DNA from 2 places in the Micromonospora sp. HB375 genome. Region 1 is predicted to be linked to the other one. Evidence: riboswitches for the same ligand, from Rfam matches in the RefSeq annotation. Region 1 holds a riboswitch; the other holds the start of a gene.

What was found. A riboswitch is a leader RNA that binds a small molecule or an ion and turns the genes downstream of it on or off. The one in region 1 is predicted to bind glycine.
Region 2: it holds a riboswitch for glycine, as region 1 does, so the genes downstream of both, gcvP (aminomethyl-transferring glycine dehydrogenase) here and gcvT (glycine cleavage system aminomethyltransferase GcvT) in region 1, are expected to answer to the same signal.

The regions. Positions count from the first base shown of each region.
Region 1 is NZ_JAGGJO010000001.1:1,938,829-1,949,299, reverse strand. It holds gene J3R08_RS09210 (NAD(P)/FAD-dependent oxidoreductase) at 1-9, shown strand, start outside; gene J3R08_RS09205 (L-serine ammonia-lyase) at 49-1,419, opposite strand; gene J3R08_RS09200 (proline dehydrogenase family protein) at 1,526-2,452, opposite strand; gene glyA (serine hydroxymethyltransferase) at 2,545-3,813, opposite strand; gene gcvH (glycine cleavage system protein GcvH) at 3,820-4,197, opposite strand; gene gcvT (glycine cleavage system aminomethyltransferase GcvT) at 4,230-5,357, opposite strand; glycine riboswitch at 5,496-5,585, opposite strand; gene J3R08_RS09180 (LysR family transcriptional regulator) at 5,690-6,652, opposite strand; gene J3R08_RS09175 (collagenase) at 6,761-9,340, opposite strand; gene J3R08_RS09170 (response regulator transcription factor) at 9,616-10,353, shown strand; gene J3R08_RS09165 (acetamidase/formamidase family protein) at 10,455-10,471, shown strand, end outside.
Region 2 is NZ_JAGGJO010000001.1:3,630,310-3,640,780, reverse strand. It holds gene J3R08_RS16655 (NAD(P)H-binding protein) at 1-597, opposite strand, end outside; gene J3R08_RS16650 (NAD-dependent protein deacetylase) at 678-1,520, shown strand; glycine riboswitch at 1,580-1,671, shown strand; gene gcvP (aminomethyl-transferring glycine dehydrogenase) at 1,744-4,566, shown strand; gene J3R08_RS16640 (DUF5999 family protein) at 4,661-4,861, opposite strand; gene J3R08_RS16635 (chorismate-binding protein) at 4,985-6,181, shown strand; gene pip (prolyl aminopeptidase) at 6,236-7,186, opposite strand; gene def (peptide deformylase) at 7,286-7,795, shown strand; gene J3R08_RS16620 (GNAT family N-acetyltransferase) at 7,775-8,578, opposite strand; gene J3R08_RS16615 (TSUP family transporter) at 8,563-9,333, opposite strand; gene J3R08_RS16610 (endonuclease/exonuclease/phosphatase family protein) at 9,508-10,287, shown strand; gene J3R08_RS16605 (bifunctional 5,10-methylenetetrahydrofolate dehydrogenase/5,10-methenyltetrahydrofolate cyclohydrolase) at 10,291-10,471, opposite strand, start outside.

The sequences.
Region 1 (10,471 bases):
GACGACTGATCTCGCGCACGACGAATCACGGCCGGCGCGGAGGTGCCCTCAGCATTCGATGACGTTGACGGCGAGGCCGCCCCGCGCGGTCTCCTTGTACTTGACCTTCATGTCCGCGCCGGTCTCCCGCATGGTCTTGATGACCTTGTCCAACGACACGTGGTGCACCCCGTCGCCCCGCAACGCCAGCCGGGCCGCGGTGATCGCCTTGATGCTCGCCACCGCGTTGCGCTCGATGCACGGAATCTGCACCAGGCCACCCACCGGATCGCAGGTCAGCCCCAGGTTGTGCTCCATGCCGATCTCGGCGGCGTTCTCCACCTGCTCCGGCGTACCGCCGAGCGCCTCGGCCAGCCCGGCCGCCGCCATCGAGCACGCCGAACCCACCTCACCCTGACAGCCCACCTCCGCACCGGAGATCGACGCGTTCTCCTTGAACAGCACACCGATCGCGCCCGCCGCCAGCAGGAACCGCACCACCCCCTCCTCGGACGCCCCCGGCACGAACCGGGTGTAGTAGTGCAGCACGGCCGGGATGATCCCGGCAGCCCCGTTCGTCGGCGCGGTGACCACCCGCCCACCCGCCGCGTTCTCCTCGTTGACCGCCAGCGCGAACAACGTCACCCAGTCCATCGCACGCAGCGGATCCTGGGCGCCGGTCTCCGCCTCCAGGCCGCGCCGCATCTCCGCCGCGCGCCGCCGGACCTTCAACCCACCCGGCAGTACGCCGTCACGCGTGCAGCCGCTCTCCACGCACTCGCGCATCACCCGCCAGATCTCCAGCAACCCCGCCCGCACGTCCGCCTCGCTACGCCAGGACACCTCGTTGGCGAGCATCACCTCACTGATCGACAGACCGGTCCCGGAGGTGACCTTGAGCAGTTCCGCGCCGGTGAGGAAGGGGTGCTTCACACGGGTGCTGTCCGCCTTGATCCGGTCCGCCCCGGCCGCCGCCTCGTCCACCACGAACCCGCCACCCACCGAGTAGTACGTGCGCGTCCGCACCTCGTTCCCGGCCACGTCGTACGCCGCGAACGTCATCCCGTTCGGGTGGTACGGCAACGACCGCCGACGGTGCAGCACCAGATCCGCGTCCGGGTCGAAGTCGACCCCCTGACTGCCGAACAGGTCCAGCCGCCGCTGACTACGGATCCGCTCCACCCGCGGCCCCACCGAGTCGGTATCGACGGTCTCCGGAACCTCACCCTCCAGCCCCAACAGCACCGCCCGGTCACTGCCATGCCCATGCCCGGTCGCACCGAGCGAGCCGAACAACTCCGCCCGTACGCGCGCCACGTCGGCCAGCTGCCCGTCGGCCTTCAAACCCGCCACGAACGTACGAGCCGCCCGCATCGGCCCGACCGTGTGCGAGCTGGACGGCCCGATACCGACACTGAAAAGATCGAAAACACTGATCATCGCGCGCATGCTCCTGTCATCGCCATGGACGACGGTCTTCGGTTCCGCGTGACCGCCCATGGCTGCCTGGTCCGCGGCGAACGATGCCGGAAGCTCCGCGTCGCGCTCAGTCGGCGGCGCCAGGCTTGAAGGATCGAGCCAGGAGGAGCAGGTTCGCGGGCTTCTCGGCAAGCCTGCGGGTGAAATATGCGTACCAGTCCTGTCCATACGGCAGATACACCCGCACGCGGTACCCCTCCCCCGCAAGCCGCCTCTGCTCGTTGGCGCGGATGCCGTACAGCATCTGGACCTCGAAATCGGTGGTGCTCCGGCCACCGGCGCGGGCGAGCCCGATGGCGCTGTCGATCAGGCGGGGATCGTGGGTCGCCACCATGGGATAGCCCTGGCCCTGCATCAGGATCCGCAGGCACCTGTCGAATGCCTCGTCGATCTGACGCCGTCGCGTATATGCCACTGACGCCGGCTCCGCGTAGGCTCCCTTGACCAGGCGCACCCGGCTCCCTGCGTACGCGAGGCGCTGGCAGTCCGCCGGGGTACGGTGCAGGCACGCCTGCAGCGCCACGCCCACCCAGGGAAATTCGGTACGCAGTTCGTCCAGCACGGACAGCGTCAGCTCAACCGTGGTGTGATCCTCCATGTCGAGGGTCACCGTGGCGCCGGCGGCAGCCGCAGCGGCACAGATGTCGCGCGTCAGCCGATACGCGTGTCGGCGACCGTCGTGGGGCAGCGCGCTACCGAGCGCCGACAGTTTCACCGACACCTCGGACGTACCGGGCATCCGCATCTCGGAGAGCAGGCTGAGATACGCGTCGCGTACGGCGGCAGCCTGCTCGACTGTCGTCGTTCCTTCGCCGAGATGGTCGATCGTCACCCGCATCCCGGATTCGACGATGCGCCGCGCCACTGCGATCGCCTCATCGTTCACCTCGCCGGCAACGAACCGTTGCACCACACCCCGGGTCAGGGGGGATCCGGCGACGATTCTCCGGAGTCGGTGACTGCCGGCCGCCAACAGCAACAGCTTGTTCGGCAATTGGGGTCCTTTCTCGGGGCTGCCGTCGCCCTCAGGCAGCAGAGCGTGACGAAGCGATCTACCACCCGCGGAAGCTCGGGTTCCCCGTACGGTCAGGAGGTGTGGCCGGGATGGAGGGGGTGCCGATCGACGAGGCGAGCCACCCGCGTGCGTAGCGACGTGTCAGCCTCCCTGGCGGTCAGAGCAGCGGCGATGATGTCGGCCACCTCCATGAAGTCCGCTTCGGAGAACCCTCGGGTGGCGAGACCGGAGGTGCCGATCCGTAGCCCGGAGGTGACCATCGGCGGGCGGGGGTCGAACGGCACGGCGTTACGGTTGACGGTGATCCCGACGCCTTGCAGCAGCCGCTCCGCCTGCGCGCCATCGAGATCCGCGTGGCTCAGGTCGACCAGCACCAGGTGCACGTCGGTGCCTCCGCTGACCACCCGGATGCCGGCCTTCGCGACCTCGGCGGCGCAGAGACGATCAGCAACGATCTTCGCTCCGGTCAGGGCTCGCCGCTGCTGATCCTGGAACTGTGGTTCTCCGGCGATCCGAAAGGCCACCGCCTTCGCGGCCACGACATGCGCCAGCGGACCACCTTGCTGGCCTGGGAAGACCGCCGAGTCCAGCCTCCGCGCGAGATCGGTGTACGCGCTGAGGATGGCGCCGCCCCGAGGGCCGCCGAGGGTCTTGTGCGTGGTCAGGGTGACGACATGGGCGTGAGGCACCGGGTTGGGATGCAGGCTGGCCGCGACCAGCCCGGCGAAATGGGCCATGTCTACGAGCAGGTATGCACCCACCTGATCGGCGATCCGCCGGAATCGGGCGAAGTCGAGCGTTCGAGGGTAGGCCGACCAACCGGCGATGAGCAGCTTCGGCCGATGCTCGCGCGCCAGTTCTTGGACCTCATCCATGTCGATCAGGTGGTTCTCGGCGCCTACCCGATAGCTCACGGCCCGGTACAGCCGCCCCGAATAGTTGATGCGCATGCCATGGGTCAGATGACCGCCGTGAGCGAGGTCGAGCCCGAGGATGGTGTCACCCGGCTGGATCAGAGCAGCCATCACGGCGGCGTTCGCCTGCGATCCGGAATGCGGCTGCACGTTCGCGTAGGTGGCGCCGAACAGCCGCTTGGCCCGGTCGATCGCCAGGAGCTCGATGTCGTCGACATGCTCGCATCCGCTGTAGTAGCGCCGCCCCGGGTAGCCCTCCGCGTACTTGTTGGTGAGGGCCGATCCCTGCGCCTGGAGGATGGCTCGGGGCGCGAGATTCTCGGAGGCGATCATGCCCAAGGTCTCGTGCTGCCGGCGTAGCTCCCGGCCGATCGCCTCGGCGACGGCGGGGTCGAGGTCGGCCAGATCATCGTCGATGGCTGCCATCGGGGCCTACCGCGACTCGTCGGAGAAGGCGCGGTACTCGTCCGGCGACATCAGGGAAGGCACCTGCGCCAACCGGACCCGCAGGAGCCAGCCTTTGCCGTACGGATCGGCGCCGATCAGGCCCGGATCGGCGATGACCGCCTCGTTGACGGCGACGACCTCTCCACTGACCGGGAGGTACAGCTCCGCGACCGACTTCGTGGATTCGACCTCTCCACACACGTCACCGGCAGTGAGCTGGCTCCCCGGCTCGGGCAGTTCCACGTAGATGACATCACCGAGCGCTTCGGCGGCGAAAGCGGTGATGCCCACTTCGGCCGGCTGAACCGAGTCGTTGACCCACTCGTGGTTGGGGCTGTACTTCAGGTGTTCCGGTACGTTCATGACGCTGAACCCTCGCAAGGAATGGCCGCGGATCACCGCGGACGACGGTAGAACGGAAGAGGGACGATCTCGACCGGCTCGGTGGTCCCCCGGACCTGCACGGCCAGCCGGATGCTGTCGCCAGTGCCGGCACGGATGCTGGCCATCGCGATCGGCCGCTTGAATGTGGGTGAAGGGGCGCCGCTGGTGATGAGGCCGACCGGATCAGCGCCGTGGCCGTCGTCGGTCAGCGTCACCACCTGCTGGCCCGCTCGGGGAATTCTCTGCCCGGACGCGACGAGGCCGACAAGCCGACGGGTGACACCGCTCTTGTGGGCCTCGGCCAGTGCGGCTCGTCCGACGAAGTCGCCTGGTTTGACGAAGGACACCACCCGCCCCAGCCCGGCATAGAACGGGGTGACGTCACGGCCGATCTCTGCGCCGTACAACGGCATTCCAGCCTCGATGCGGAGGGTGTCGCGGCACGCCAGCCCCGTGGGCGTCAAGCCGTGACGCCGACCGGCCACAAGCGCTGCTTCCCACGTGCGGACCGCGTCTTCGGCGTGTACGAGCAGTTCGAAGCCGTCTTCGCCGGTGTAGCCGGTACGAGCGACGACGGCTGGACGACCGTCGATATCCAGTAGCGCTGCGGTGTAGTAGCGAAGTCGGGTGAGTCCCGTACCGGTCAGGGCTTCCACGATGGGGGCGGCGCTCGGCCCCTGCACCGCGATGATCGCCCGCTCGTTCGTGCGGTCGGCGGCCCAGGCCGCGTAGTCCGCACAACGGGTCCTGATGGCCTCATAGACGACGCGTGTGTTGATGGCGTTGACGACCAGCAGGTACCGGTGCGATGCGAGGCGATAGGCAACGAGGTCGTCCAGCACCCCGCCGGCGGCGTCGCAGAGCATGGTGTAGCGCGCGCCGCCGATCGGTACGGCAGACAGATGTCCGACCAGAGCGTAGTCCAGCGCTGTCGGGGCCTCCGGCCCCGTCACCTCGAGCTGACCCATGTGGCTGAGATCGAAGAGGCCGGCCTGTTCGCGTACGGCGCGGTGCTCAGCGAGCTCGCTTCCGTAGCGGAGCGGCATCCGCCAGCCGCTGAAGTCGGTGAATCGAGCTCCGTGTTCTATGTGCGATGCATGCAGAGGTGAGCGGAGCAGAGCCGCAGGGTCCTGGTGCACGGGGGCGCTCCTCGTCCCGACGCACGCGGCGTCGATCGGTCGGTTGCCTCCCGCTCTGTCATTGACCTGAGAGCTTCACCGCTGCGTCAGCGGCTTGCACCGTGGGTGAGACGACGGTCGTCTGCTTTCCAGAGTTACCTCGCCTGCACGGTAATGGGGCCTGAGAGTTTCTTGGGAGTTTGCTCCTTCGGCGCTCCGAATGAACGGAGTCTCTCCCGTGCAGGTTCGAATGGTGTCTATGTAGTTGTGAGTCATTCGCAGGTTAGGTGACCGCACATACCGCGTCAACATCATCCTGCCCATAGCTGACGCCTATATATCGCGTCGGATCGCTACGACGCTGCCGGATGGGCGTGGGGATTGGCCCGCCACCATCGGGCGAAGGCAGCGTTGTCGTTCACGTGATCCAGGTAGGCCCGGGTGATGGCCTGGAACAGGGCGCTGCTCTCTGCATGGGTCAGCGCATCGCGCCGCCAGACGACCACCAGCCTGGCCAGCAACTGCGGCTCCCCGCGCAGCGGCAGCACCCGAGTCCCGGCGGCCGGGGCCCAGGTCGGGTCGACCAGCCGGACACCGTCTCCGGCGGCCACCAGTGGGTGCGCGGCGCCACTCGGCGCTTCGTACCGGATCTTCGGCTCGAAACCTGCGGCGCGGCAGGCCCGTCGCAGCGAGGCGAGTGAGCCGTCGTCCGGCCCCGGCGGGCACACCCACGATTCGTTTCTCAGGTCGGCCAGCCGCACCTGCTCGTGGTGGGACTGCGGGTGGGAGGCGGACATGGCGACAAAGATCGGGTAACGGGGGATCAGCGGCCGGCTGGTGAGCGTGGGACCGATCGGCAGCTCGAAGCCCTCAAGGATGCCCAGCAACGCGGCATCCAACTGGCCTCGGGTGAGTGCCTCCACCAACAGGCGCGAGGACGGCTCGATCTGCAGCGCGATCTCCGGATCCGGGAACGCTTCCGCGACATGGCGTACGAGACTGCCCGCGCAGGCGATGTGGACGGTGCCGAGTCGGAGCAGGCCCGGAATGGGGTGCCGGTCGCCGAAGTCCTCGACGAGCGCGTCGACCTCGGCCAGCACGACGCGGGCGCGCTGGAGCACCTGCTTGCCGAGTTCGGTCGGTTGCATACCGGTACGGCTTCGGACGAACAGCGGCCCACCGACCGTCTTCTCGATCCGATGCACCTGGGCCGTCAGCGCGGGCTGCGACAGGCCCAGGCGGGCGGCGGCGCCGGTCACGCTTCCGGCCTCGGCGATGGCACTGATCGCCCGCAGGTGGCGCACATCGATGCCCATGACCGAGATTATGCACGCGACCGCAGGCAGTGCGGCGGCCACAGGCCAGGCGGGCGCGCCGCCCGGCGACTCTCGCCGGGCGGCGCGCTCATACCCATCACATGTGGTTCAGTAGCGCGTGCTCACCGTGGCGCCAGAGCAGGCGGTCTTCCCGTAGAGGCTGATGTAGTGGTACCCGGCGGCCGGGCTGGGGACGGCCAGCGACTCGGTGTTGCCGGCCCCGGCGGAGGAGCGGGTGGCGTTGCTGGTGGTGGCCCAGCTCGACGGACTGTAGTAGAGATCGCAGTTGCCCGTGCCGCCGGCTACGGCAATGGTCAGGGTGCTGACGCCGGCGGGCAGGTAGATGTACAGGTAGTCGTAGTTGCCCGCGGTCGCGGAGCGTCCACTGCGCTGGCAGTTGCGGTCGAGGGTCCGTGTGTCGGTGCCGCTGCATTCCGGCACGGTGGTGCCGCCGCCCGTCGTGACCGAGATCGTCTGGGACGATCTCGCGGTCGCTCCCTGGTTGTCGGTGACCGTCAGTGAGACGGTGTAGGTGCCGGCCGTAGCGTAGGTCTTGCTGGGGTTGACGGCCGACGAGGTGCTCCCGTCCCCGAAGGTCCACTGCCGGGAGGCGATGCTGCCGTCGGCGTCCGTGGACCGGTCGGTGAAGGTGGCGGTGAGCCCACTGGTCGTCACGGTGAACGAGGCGGACGGGGGCTGGTTGGTCGGGGGCGGCGTGGTGCTCCCGCCGCAATCCCCTGCCGCGCAGCGCGTCAGCCAGGCGTCGAAGTCCGCGTCGTAGCGCGAGCCAATGGTGCTGGTGAGGTACGTGCGGGCGGCGTTGAATGCCCCCGATCGGTAGTATCCGAGCACTGTCGTCATGTCCGGCCGATGGGACTGCATCATGTACCGCACGGCCAGGTAGCCCCAGTTGTAGATGCGCGTCTGGTCGTTGTTGTAGGTGGTGTCGAACAACGTACGCAGCGCATAGGTGTGGTTGCCCGCCTGGTTCTGGGCGCTGGTGTAGGTGACGTTCCGGTAGGAGTAGGAGACGTACTCGGCGAAGCCTTCGATCCACCAGATGGTCGGTGTGGTGATGTTGGCGCTGAAGTCGCCGTACATGTTGAACCGGCCATCGAGGTAGTGGGTGTACTCGTGGTTGAGGTTCCAGATCTGGAAGGCCGGCCGGACCCACTCGGCTTCGTAGGCGATGAACCTTGCCTGGTTGTTGGGGTCTGACGGGTTGCCCTCCAGGTACATACCGCCGTTGTTCGTGTCGATGCCGTAGATGGCGCCCGCGTAGGTCTGGTAGTCGGTGCTCGAGTTGAAGACGACCACCTCGATGTCGGTGTTGACATCGCCTGCCACCGGCCCGCTGTCTGCGACCAGGCTGTGGAAGTAGGCGTCCTGACCCTTCAGGCTGGTGCAGGACTGGCTCAGTTCAGCCGAGGTCATGTCCTGCGCGACGATCTTGATCGACGGACTGCATGTGTAGTTGATCGTCAGGACAGAGCTGGTCAGCTGGGCGGAGAGGTTGCAGGTGGTGTAGTAGGAGCAGTTGGCGACGTCGTATGCCTGGGTCATCTCTGCGACGCCGACCCAGAGCGGTGCCGTCGGGCCGGTCATGTTGCTTCGCGAGAGAAGCGCCGACGCCATCGGCCGCACGATGGGACTGAGTGGGGCGTGCTGCAGGAATCGTCCGAGTTCCCGGCCCGCGTTCGACGTGAGGTAGCCGTTGTCGGTGCCGAGGAGACCGGCGTGGGTGTTGGCGAAGTTGTACAGGTTGTCGAGCACGGTGCGGTCGGCCTGCACGGCGGAGACGAACGCGGGCACCTGGTGGCCTCGGAACAGCACCGTGTAGACGTTGTTGACCGCGTTGAGCATGTACCAGGACGAGGTGTACGACGAGTTGAAGCCGGTCAGGAGCCGGTTCACCACGAACAGGTATCGGGCGTTCTCCTGTGCGCTGTCGATGAGCGTCACCGCCTCCGCCAGGGTCTCACCGTTGGCGTCGGTCACGTCCCAGGCGCGTGGGTTCGCGAAGAAGGCGTCGAGCGCTGAGCGGATCGCGGTCTGCAGTGCCGGCCCGTAGGTTCCGACGCTCGTGTCGTACCACTGCACGTAGTAGCCGGCCCGCAGGTAGAGAACGAGCTGGGGCATGCCGGTGGAGGGGTTACCCGGGTAGCCGGGCGAGCCGTCGCGCACCGCGTACGCGACGCTTGCCATCTGCGCCTCGCGGAAGGCGTTGTAGGCATCGCTGCCGGAGAGGCTGAAGAGGCTGTTGATGCAGTCGACCGTGGATCCCTTGATCTGGCTGACCAGCGCCGACCCCGTTCGGCTGGTGAAGTCTGCGGTGCTGCAGGCGGCAGCGGCGGCGCGAGACCCGGCGTCCGACGGCCGAGCGCGTCGCTTCGGGGTTGCCGGGCGGTCGTAGTCGACACGGGCGGCGTCCTTCGCGGCCGGCTGCGGCGGGCGCTTGTGTACGGGGAGCGCCTGCTCGCTCACATGGTCTACCCGGTCCTTGCCCCGAACAGTCGCATCGCCCGCTGCCGGCGGTGCCGCATCGGCCTTCCTGGCCTGCTGCCCGGGTGGCACGGGCCTCGCCGAGTTCGCGGCGGCCGGCGGCGCGATGACGCCGCAGGCGAGCGTCAGCGCGGTGAGCGCGCCGAACAGCTGACCTAGTCTTCGCCGCAATGGGTGTCCAGACATGCTCTCTCCTCATGGGCGAGGGTGTGATCCAGCAAAGGCGCTGACGCACTTCGATGGATGCTTGGGGGGTGGACGCTAGCCAGGCGGTTCCGGCGGCCACAACGAGTCCACAGCGGGCGGTCAGGGTGGCCCGCCTGGGCCTTACCGGAACCTGTGAGCGATGCGTCGAGGGTCGTCGGATCGATCAGGCGACGTGATGGACAGATGACATGAAAGCGGGCGGTCCGGTCGTGCGATCGTCCAGGTGTTCACGATTCAGACACCGGACGGCAACCATGGCGACCATCTTGCTCATCGACGAGGACCATCGCTATCGGCGGCTACTCGGCGATCAGTTGACGCGCTTCGGTCATCTGGTCACCGAGATCGCCCTCCATGAGAGCGGGCGGACGTTGTCCGACCTGACCTGCCACACCCACCGGAGGCCGGATGTCGTGATCGTGGACCCGGTCGTGCCGGCGGTGGACGGGCTGCTGCTGATGCGCCTGCTTTGTGTCGCGTCCCGCCGCCCGGTTCTGGCACACAGCATCAGGAGTATCGATGATGACGTCGTCCGCATGCTGCGCGCCGGCGCAGACGGATTCCTGCCGAAGCCGTGTCCACCCGCGGTGGTTGACGCCTCCGTCCGCGCTCTGCTGCGCCGGGTTCCGCCGGCACCGCCTCCGGCGCCGTCCGAGGTCGGCGCTCTTCGCATCGATGTGGCAGGTCGCAGCGTCTCAGTGGACGGACGACCCGTGGCGCTGACACGTACCGAGTTCGAGCTTCTCGCCTATCTTGCGGAGCACCCCGGCCGGGTGGTGCCACGGTCGCAGCTCCGGACGAGGATCCGCGCGGAGGGCCTGCCGTCGGCGGCGTCCCTCGACGTCCTGCTGTCCCGTCTGCGGCGCAAGCTGGGCGAGCGCTCGACAGGCACGAAATACCTGCACACCGCTCGGGGGCGGGGAGTCTCGTTGCGACCGGTTCCGGCGCGGGAGCAGATCACGCAGACATCCGGGAGCGATGCGGCGCGTTGATCGCCGATCGTTCTGGGCCGCGCCGCGGCGCACTTCATGGAGGACCGCGATGCGTTGCGGCAAGGGACGTGGTCCGGCGGGCCGTTACCAGACGAAGCAGCATGACGAGGGACGAGTG
Region 2 (10,471 bases), 1.7 Mb from region 1:
GGTGTGCCCGGCGGTGCCGGGGGCGTAGAGCAGGGCCAGCAGGACCCGGGCGACGTCGGCGCGGCTGATCGCGCCGCCGGTGACGTGCCGGGCCAGCGTGATGCGGCCTTCGGGTTCGTCGTCGGTGAGCCGGCCGGGCCGCAGCACCGTCACGTCGAGGTCCCGGCCGGTGATGTCGTCCTCGGCGGCTTTCTTGGCCCGCAGGTACGCCGCCCACACGTCGTCGGTGCCGTCGGCGGGTGCGTCGTCCACGCCCATGGAGGAGACCAGCAGGTAGCGGCGTACGCCGGCTTGTGCGGCGGCGTCGGCGAGCAGCACTGCGGCGCCGCGGTCGACGGTGTCCTTGCGGGCGGCGCCGCTGCCCGGTCCGGCGCCGGCGGCGAACACGACGGCGTCGGCGCCGGCCAGGTGGGCGGCGAGGGTGTCGACGTCGGTGTGTTCCAGGTCGCAGAGGACCGGTTCGGCGCCGGCGGCACGTAGCGCGGCGGCGTGGTCGGGGTTGCGGATGAGCCCGAGCGCGGTGTCTCCGCGTCCGGCCAGTTCCCGCTCCAGCAGTTTGGCGATTTTGCCGTGCCCTCCGGCGATGACGACGCGCATGCGATCAACGTAGCCCGGCCGGGCGCGCCCCGCCGGGCGTCCGGGTGGGAGGTGCGGGTCCGGCGAGGGACCATGGACGGGTGAGTGAGGCGTTCGAGGCGTTGGCGCGGCTGGTGGCCGCCGGGGACGTGGTGGTGCTCAGCGGCGCGGGCCTGTCCACCGAGTCGGGCATTCCGGACTACCGGGGGCCCAGCGGCGCGTCCCGCCGGCACACCCCGATGACGTACCAGGAGTTCACCCGGGATCCGCTGGCGCGGCGGCGGTACTGGGCGCGCAGCCACCTGGGCTGGCAGACCATCGCGCGGGCGGCGCCGAACGAGGGGCACCGGGCGGTGGCGCGGCTGCAGGCGGCCGGGCTGCTCGGCGGCATCATCACGCAGAACGTCGACGGGTTGCACACCGCCGCCGGCGCCACCGGCGTGATCGAGTTGCACGGCCGCCTCGACGAGGTGACGTGCCTGGACTGCGGCAACGCCACCGGCCGCGAGGAGCTGCACCGGCGCCTGTCGGAGGCGAACCCGGGTTTCGACGCGCGGGTGGCGCACGTCAACCCCGACGGCGACGTGGACCTGCCGGACGAGGCGGTGGCCGGGTTCCGCACGGTCGACTGCGCGCTGTGCGGCACCGGCATGCTGAAACCGGACGTGGTGTTCTTCGGCGAGACGGTGCCCGCGTCGCGGGTGGCCGACTGTTTCGCCCTGGTGGAGGGGGCCCGGGCGCTGCTGGTGCTGGGGTCGTCGTTGACGGTGATGTCGGGGCGGCGGTTCGTGCTGCGCGCGGCCCGCCACGGCATCCCGGTGGCGATCGTCAACCAGGGCGTCACCCGCGGCGACACCTACGCGGCGCTGCGCCTGGACGCGCCGCTGGGCGCCACCCTGCGCGCGCTGGCGGACCGGTGCGCGGCGGCCCCGGCGCCGGTGTGATCGACAACCCCGGGACATGAGCCGGAAACACGCCCGCTGGTAGCGTTGGGGGTGCCGGTACCACCCACGTGGGAGAGACCGCCGATCCCGGCGGCGCCGAAGGGGCAGATTCTCCCCGGAACCTCTCAGGCAAAAGGACCACGTGGGCAGGCGCTGTGGAGCGCGTCAGCGCGACTCAGGGGGAGGCCGACCCGTCGACCTCGCCCCCCAAGGAGCGCAGCGCATGACCGCAGAGCAGTTCGCCGACCGGCACATCGGCCCCGGCCCGGCCGACGAGCGCCGGATGCTGGAGGCCGTCGGTTACGGCTCCGTCGACGAGCTGATGGACGCCGCGATCCCCGAGGTGATCCGCTGGCACGGCACCCTGGACCTGCCCGCCCCGGCCAGCGAGCAGGAGGCGATCGCCGAGCTGCGCGCCCTCGCGTCGCGCAACACCGTCGCCGTGTCCATGATCGGTCTGGGTTACCACGGCACGCACACCCCGGCGGTGATCCGCCGCAACGTGCTGGAGAACCCCGCCTGGTACACCGCGTACACGCCGTACCAGCCGGAGATCAGCCAGGGCCGGCTGGAGGCGCTGCTGAACTTCCAAACCATGGTCACCGACCTGACCGGTCTGGCCACCGCGAACGCCTCGATGCTCGACGAGGGCACCGCCGCGGCCGAGGCGATGACCCTCGCGCGCCGCGCGTCCAGGAGCAAGAGCCCGGTGTACGTGGTCGACGCCGACGCGCTGCCGCAGACCGTCGCGGTGATCACCAGCCGCGCCGAGCCCCTCGGCATCGACGTGCGGGTGATCGACGTGGAGCGCGACGAGCTGCCGGCGGAGTTCTTCGGCCTGCACCTGCAGTACCCGGGCGCGTCCGGCGCGGTCCGCGACGACCGGGCGCTGGTCGACGCGGCGCACGGCGTGGGCGCGCTGGTGACGGTCGCCGCGGATCTGCTGGCGTTGACGCTGCTGCGCCCGCCGGGCGAGATCGGCGCCGACATCGCCGCCGGCACCACCCAGCGCTTCGGTGTGCCGATGGGCTTCGGCGGGCCGCACGCCGGCTACCTGGCGGTGCGCTCCGGGCTGGAGCGGATGCTGCCCGGCCGCCTGGTCGGGGTGTCCCGCGACGCCGACGGCAACCCGGCGTACCGGCTGGCGTTGCAGACCCGCGAGCAGCACATCCGCCGGGAGAAGGCGACCAGCAACATCTGCACCGCGCAGGTGCTCCTCGCCGTGATGGCCGGCATGTACGCCGTCTACCACGGCCCGGACGGGCTGCGCGCCATCGCCCGGCGTACCCACGAGGCGGCGGCGCGGCTCGCGGCCGGGCTGCGCGCCGGCGGCGTTCAGGTCGCGGACGTCGCGTTCTTCGACACCGTCACCGCGACCGTGCCGGGCCGGGCCGCCGACGTGGTGGCCGCCGCCGCGGCGCGCAACGTGAACCTGCGGCTGGTCGACGCCGACCGGGTCGGCATCTCCTGCGACGAGACCACCACGGCCGCGCACCTGCAGGCGGTGTGGGCGGCGTTCGGCGTCGACGGGTTCGACGGCGAGGTGGACGCGGCCCTGCCCGGCGGGCTGGCCCGCACGTCGGAGTTCCTCACCCACCCGGTGTTCCACAGCCACCACTCGGAGACGGCGATGCTGCGCTACCTGCGCCGCCTGGCCGACTTCGACTACGCGCTGGACCGCGGCATGATCCCGCTGGGGTCGTGCACGATGAAGCTCAACGCCACCACCGAGATGGAACCGATCACCTGGCCGGAGTTCGCGCACCTGCACCCGTTCGCGCCGAACGCGCAGACCACCGGGTACCGGGAGCTGATCGCGCAGCTGGAGGGCTGGCTGGCCGAGGTCACCGGCTACGACGCGGTCAGCGTGCAGCCCAACGCCGGGTCGCAGGGTGAGCTGGCCGGGCTGCTGGCGATCCGCGGCTACCACCGCGAGCGCGGCGAGGCCCACCGCGACGTGTGCCTGATCCCGTCGTCGGCGCACGGCACCAACGCCGCGTCCGCCGTGATGGCCGGCATGCGGGTCGTGGTGGTCGGCTGCGACGCCGACGGCAACGTTGACCTGGTCGATCTCGACGCGAAGATCGACAAGCACCGGGACGCGCTCGCCGCGATCATGGTGACGTACCCGTCGACGCACGGCGTGTACGAGACCGGCATCGCGCAGTTGTGCGCGAAGGTCCACGACGCCGGCGGTCAGGTGTACGTCGACGGCGCGAACCTCAACGCGCTGGTCGGGTTCGCCAAGCCGGGCCGGTTCGGCGCGGACGTGTCGCACCTGAACCTGCACAAGACGTTCTGCATTCCGCACGGCGGCGGCGGCCCCGGCGTCGGGCCGGTGGCGGTGCGTTCGCACCTGGCGCCGTTCCTGCCCGGCGACCCCCTCGGCGCCCGCGCCGACGGGCGGCCGGCGATCTCGGCGGCCAACCACGGGTCGGCGGGGATCCTGCCGATCCCGTGGGCGTACCTGCGGATGATGGGCGCCGACGGGCTGGCCCGCGCCACCGGCGTGGCCGTCCTGGCCGCGAACTACGTGGCGGCGCGGCTGCGTAACCACTTCCCGGTGCTGTACGCCGGCAACAAGGGCCTGGTCGCGCACGAGTGCATCCTGGACCTGCGTCCGCTGACCAAGGCCACCGGCGTGAGCGTCGACGACGTGGCGAAGCGGCTGATCGACTACGGCTTCCACGCGCCGACGATGTCGTTCCCGGTGGCCGGGACGCTGATGGTGGAGCCGACCGAGAGTGAGGACCTGGCCGAGCTGGACCGCTTCTGCGACGCGATGATCGCGATCCGGGCGGAGATCGACAAGGTCGGCTCGGGGGAGTGGCCGACGGGGGACAACCCGCTGTCCAACGCGCCGCACACCGCGGCGATGGTGTCGGCCGACGAGTGGCCGCACCCGTACCCGCGGTCGGTGGGCGCCTACCCGGCGGGCGTGGACCGGGCGGGCCGCTACTGGCCTCCGGTGCGGCGCGTCGACGGCGCGTACGGCGACCGGAACCTGGTCTGCTCGTGCCCCGCGCCGGAGGCGTTCGAGGACTGAGCGGCGAACGCCGGGGCGGTGGGCTCTCGCCGCCCCGGCCGGCGCGCCGGCCGGTCATGACCGGCGCGTACGCTCACTGACGCTGCGTGATGGCTCAGGCCACGAGAGCGTGACGGGCCGGACCCCGGTGCGGGGCGATGGTGCGTCCGTCGGGAAGCAGCTCACCGGTGTCCTCGAAGACGATGACACCGTTGCAGAGCAGGCTCCAGCCCTGCTCAGGGAAGCAGGCGAGGACGCGGGCGGCCTCGCGGTCGGTCGCGTCGGCGGAGGGGCAGGTGGGCTGGTGCTGACACATCGGGTTCTCCGGACTGTGGGGGCACTGTGTCATGGTTCACATGACCAGTGACGCACAGTACCAAGGAAAACTGAGCGGCAACGAGCAAGGATGCGTCTTGTTCACCGAGAATGGGCTGAACGGATGACCCGTAACGGGCCAGACGTTGTGGAAGCGCTCCCACAGGTGGAGGTCGATACCCCCGGCGCCCCGCCCGGATGCCGTCGCCGACTGGTCGAGACGGCCCGCCTGCACTGGTCCGCCACCGACGGCGGCGACCCCGCTGACCTGGCACAACGCTTCCTCGCCGCGCACGGCGTCACCCGCGACGACCTGACCCGCCCCGGCCGCCACGACCCCGACGACGCGGTCTGCGGCGCGGCGCTCTACCTGTCCGCCGCCGCCGGCGCGTACACCCTCGGCGTGTCGCCCGGCGCGCCGAGCCCCGCGCCGACGCTGCCCGACCTGGTCGTCGTCGTCTACCACCACACCGACCGGCCCACGCCGACCCCGCCACCGGCCCACGCCGGCGGGTGGCGGCTCGGACCGTGGCGCGACAGCTGGACCCCGGCCGCGCACGCCGCCGCCGTCGACGCGGTCCGCGCCGCCATCGCCCGCGGCGACGTCTACCAGACCAACCTCGTCGGCCACGCCGCCGCCCCGTACACCGGCGACCCCCGGCCGGCGCTGGCCCGCCTCGCCGCGCTGCCCGGCGCCCGCTACGGCGGCACCCTGCACGGCCCCGGCTGGGCGCTCGGCTGCGCCTCCCCGGAAACCCTCATCGCCGTCGAACACGGCCGCCTGGTCACCCGCCCCATCAAGGGCACCCGCCCGGCCACCCCCGCCGGCCGCCGCGAGCTGCTCGCCTCCGCCAAGGAACGCGCCGAACACGTCATGATCGTCGACCTGGAACGCAACGACCTGGCCCGCGTCGCCCGCACCGGCTCGGTGCGCGTCGACGAGCTGTTCGCCGTACGCCGCTGGTGTGACCTGTGGCAGGCGGAGTCGACGGTGTCCGCGGCGCCCGCCGACGGCCTCGGCCTGGCCGACCTGCTGCGCGCGGTCTGCCCCGGCGGCTCGGTCACCGGCGCGCCCAAACGCGCCGCGCTGGCGCAGATCGCCGCGCTGGAGCCGGTCGGACGCGGCGCGAGCATGGGCGCGCTCGGCTGGGTCGGACCCGACCGCCTCGACCTGGGCCTGACCATCCGCACCGCCGCCGCCGACGGCGACCTGCTGCACCTGTGGGCCGGCGGCGGCATCACCTGGGACAGCGACCCGGCCGCCGAGGTCGCCGAGGCCGCCGCCAAAGCCGCCCCGATCCGGGCCCTGCTCGCCGGCTGACGGGCCGGCCCGCTCGCGGCGGCTCCGCCGGCCGGTAGCGGCCGTGCGCGGCGGCTACCGGCCGGCGGCGAACGCGTCCAGGGCGGCGACCACCCGCTCGCCGATGCCGTGCCCGCCGCCGTGCCCGCCGGACTCCACGATCTCCAGCCGCGCATCAGGCCAGTCCCGGGTCAGCAGCCACGCGATGTCCGGCGGGCCGCTGACATCCAGCCGGCCCTGCACCAGCACCCCCGGAATCCCCGCCAGGCGGCTCGCGTCGCGCAGCACCTGCCCGTCCGGCTGGAAACCCCGGTTCGCGAAGTAGTGCGTCACCAGCCGGGCGAACCCGTACCGGAACACCGGATCGGCGAACCGCGGATCCGGCGCGTACCCGCCCGCCAGGGACACGTGCACGTCCTCCCAGTCGCACCAGTCCCGCGCCGCCCGCTCCCGCACCGCCGGGTCCGGGTCGTCGAGCAGCCGCGCGTACGCCGCCGACAGGTCACCGTCCCGGTCGGCCTCCGGCACCCCGTCACGGAACCGCGCCCACTCCTGCGGGAACACCCGGCCCATGTCCCGGGTCAACCACTCGATCTCCCGGCTGGTGTTGGCGACCACGCTGAACAGCACCAGCGCGGTGACCCGCTGCGGGTGCCGCTGCGCGTACGCCAGCGCCAGCGACGACCCCCACGACGCGCCGCACAGCAGCCACCTGTCGATCCCCAGGTGCGCGCGCAGCGCCTCCATGTCGGCCAGCAGATGCGCGGTGGTGTTCACCGACAGGTCCGTGGCCGGATCCGACGCCAGGGGAGTGCTGCGCCCACAGCCACGCTGGTCGAACAACACGATCCGGTACGCGGCTGGGTCGAACAGCCGCCGCCACCCCGCGCCCGCGCCCGAACCCGGACCGCCGTGCACCACAAGCGCCGGCCGGCCGTCCGGATTGCCGCACGTCTCCCAGTACACGCGCTGCCCGTCCCCGACGTCCAGCATCCCCTGGGCGTACGGCTCGATCGGCGGATACATGCGGCGGCCTCCCAGCGTCGGTGTCCGCACACCCTACGAGCGTCGCCGCCCCGGCGGGTGCCCCCCACCGCGCGGTAAGCAACGGATAGCCTTCCGGACATGACTATGCGCCCGATCCGGATCATCGGCGACCCCGTGCTGCGCACCCCCAGCGAACCCGTCACCAGCTTCGACGCCGAACTGCGCGCCCTCGTCACCGACCTGATGGACACGCTGCTCGGCGCACCCGGACGCGCCGGCGTCGCCGCGCCCCAGATCGGCGTCAACGCCCAGGTGTTCGTCTACGACGCCGACGGCCGGCGCGGCCACATGATCAACCCCACGTTGGAACTGTCCGACGAACTCCAGGACGACGACGAGGGCTGCCTGTCCATCCCCGGCCTGTACTTCCCGACCCCCCGCGCCCTGCACGCCACCGCCCACGGCTACGACCAGCACGGCGAACCCCTCACCATCACCGGCAGCGGCTTCCTCGCCCGCGCCCTGCAACACGAGACCGACCACCTGCGCGGACGCCTCTACGTCGACACCCTGCGCGGCGACACCCGCCGCCGGGCCCTGCGCGAGATCCGCGCCGGCCGGTTCGACTCACCCAGCCGCGGCCGCTGACGTCAACGCGCACTCGGTGAACCCGGCCACCCGGGAGAACCCCAACCGCTCGTACAGCCGCACCGCCGCCGCGTTGTCCGCCCGCACGTTCAGCGTCACATGATCCACCGACGTGCGCAGCCGCGCGCACAACGCCGCCACCACCCCCGCGCCCAGACCCCGACCCCGCACGTCCGGATGCGTCGTCACGTTCCCCAACGCCGCCACCCGCCACCGCGGCGAGAACACGTGCACCCCCGCCACCGCCACCAACCGGCCCCGCTCCCGCACACCCACGTACTGGCCCGTGTCCAGCATCCGCGGATCGAACCAGTTTCCCGGATACGCCACCGCGTACAACCCGGAAAGCTCCGCCGCGTCCGCCGGCCCCAACGGCTCACCCACCGCCGGCACCGCCGCCAACCGACCCGGATCCGTCAACGCCATCCGGTGATGCGCCGCCGCCTCCGACACCACGAACCAGCGGCCCACAGCCGCCTCCAGACCGGGGGACAGGTGCGCCCACATCCGCGCCGGCAACACCGGCGCCGCCTCCGCCAGCAACCCCGCCAACTCCGGCACCCGATCCGGCGCCGCGAACGCCAGCAACGTCGGCAACTCCACCCCGTGATACAGCAACACCACCTGGTCGCCACGCCGGAACCACGACGTGTACGGCCAGAAGAAATCGTCCAGATCACCCAACTGGTACGCGTGCAACACCGGATCCCGGCCCAGCAGACCCGCCAGCACCGCCCGATCGTGCTCCGCCCGCACCGCCACCGCGATCAGCCCGCCAACCACTGGTCGTAACCCAACCGGGCCACCAACGCCAGCACCACCACCAGCAGCACCACCCGCACGAACCCCGCACCCCGCCGCAACGCCATCCGCGCGCCCACCGTCGCCCCCACCACGTTGCACACCGCCATCGCCGCACCCAACGCCCACCACACGTGCCCGGTCAACCCGAACACCACAAGCGCACCCAGATTCGTACCCGCATTCACCACCTTCGCCATCGCCGACGCGTGCACGAAATCCGAACCCAGAATCGCCGTGAACGCCAACACCAGAAACGTGCCCGTACCCGGACCGATCAACCCGTCGTACAGGGCGATGCCCAACCCGGCCACCGCCACCGCCACCACCACCCGCCCCGGCGTGCGCCGCGGCGACGACACCACACCAAGCGACGGCCGCGCCATCACGAACACCGCCACCGCCACCAGCACCACGAGCACCACCGGCCGGTACGCGCCACCCGGCACCGCACCCGCAAGCGCCGCACCCAACCCCGCCGTCAGCACCGCCAACCCCGCCGCCGGACCCGCCACACCCCAGTCCAGCTTCGTCCGCCGCGCATACGTCACCGCCGCCGTCGACGTACCGAAAATCGCCGCCAGCTTGTTCGTGCCCAACGCCGTCGCCACCGGCACACCCGGCGCCGCCACCAGCAACGCCGGCAACAACAACAGACCACCGCCACCCACCACCGCGTCCACCCACCCCGCGACAAGGGCAGCGGTCAGCAACGTCGTCAACGACAGGGCATCCACCGCCGCATTCTGCCCACCCCGCCACCAGCGACAACGCCACCTGTGGCAAGCCTCACCGGCCCCGACGACGCCGCAACCACACCCCCACCGACCCCACCGCCACGAACACCAGCATCGAACAGCACAACAGTCTCAGCACCCGGCAAGACTGCCACGACGACGTAGGGTGTCCAGGTGCGCCTGGCCACCTTCAACCTGCTGCACGGCCGATCCCTCACCGACGGACTCGTCGACCCCGACCGGCTCACCGCCGCCGTCACCGCCCTCGACGCCGACGTCCTCGCCCTCCAGGAAGTCGACCGCGACCAGACCCGCAGCGGCAAACTCGACCTCACCGCCCTGGCCGCCCGCGCCCTGCACGCCGACCACCACCGCTTCGCCGCCGCCGTCGTCGGCACCCCCGGCGAACAGTTCCGCCCCCTCACCCACGACGACGACGGCCACGGCGAACCCCTCTACGGCATCGGCCTGATCAGCCGCCACCCCGTCCGCTCCTGGCAGGTCACCCGCCTACGCGCCGCCCCCGTCCGCTCACCCATCTACGCACCCGGACCCGGCGGCGGCCTCATCCTGCTCCGCGACGAACCCCGCGTCGTGCTCGCCGCCGTCCTCGACACCCCCCACGGCCCCCTCACCGTCGCCGCCACCCACCTGTCCTTCGTCCCCGGCTGGAACGTCTGGCAACTACGCCGCGTCATCCGCGCCCTGCGCACCCTGCCCGCACCCCGGATCCTGCTCGGCGACCTCAACCTGCCCGCCGGACCCGCCGCCGCGCTCACCCGCTGGCGGCCCCTCGCCCGCCGCCCCACCTACCCGGCCGGGCAACCCCGCGTCCAACTCGACCACATCCTCGCCGACCGGCACGCCCTCGACCGGCTCCCACCCGTCACCGCCGTCCACACACCGCTGGCCACCATCTCCGACCACCGGCCCCTCGTCGTCGACCTCGGCTGACGCTCAACCCAGCCCGGCCTGCCGCCGCGCCGCGTCCACCGCGTTACGGAACAACATCGCCACAGTCGTCGGACCCACCCCGCCCACACGCGGCGTGATCGCACCCGCCACCTCGGCACACGACTCGTCCACGTCCGGCAGCAACCGCCGCCCCTCGTACCGCACCCCACCACCGACCACCACC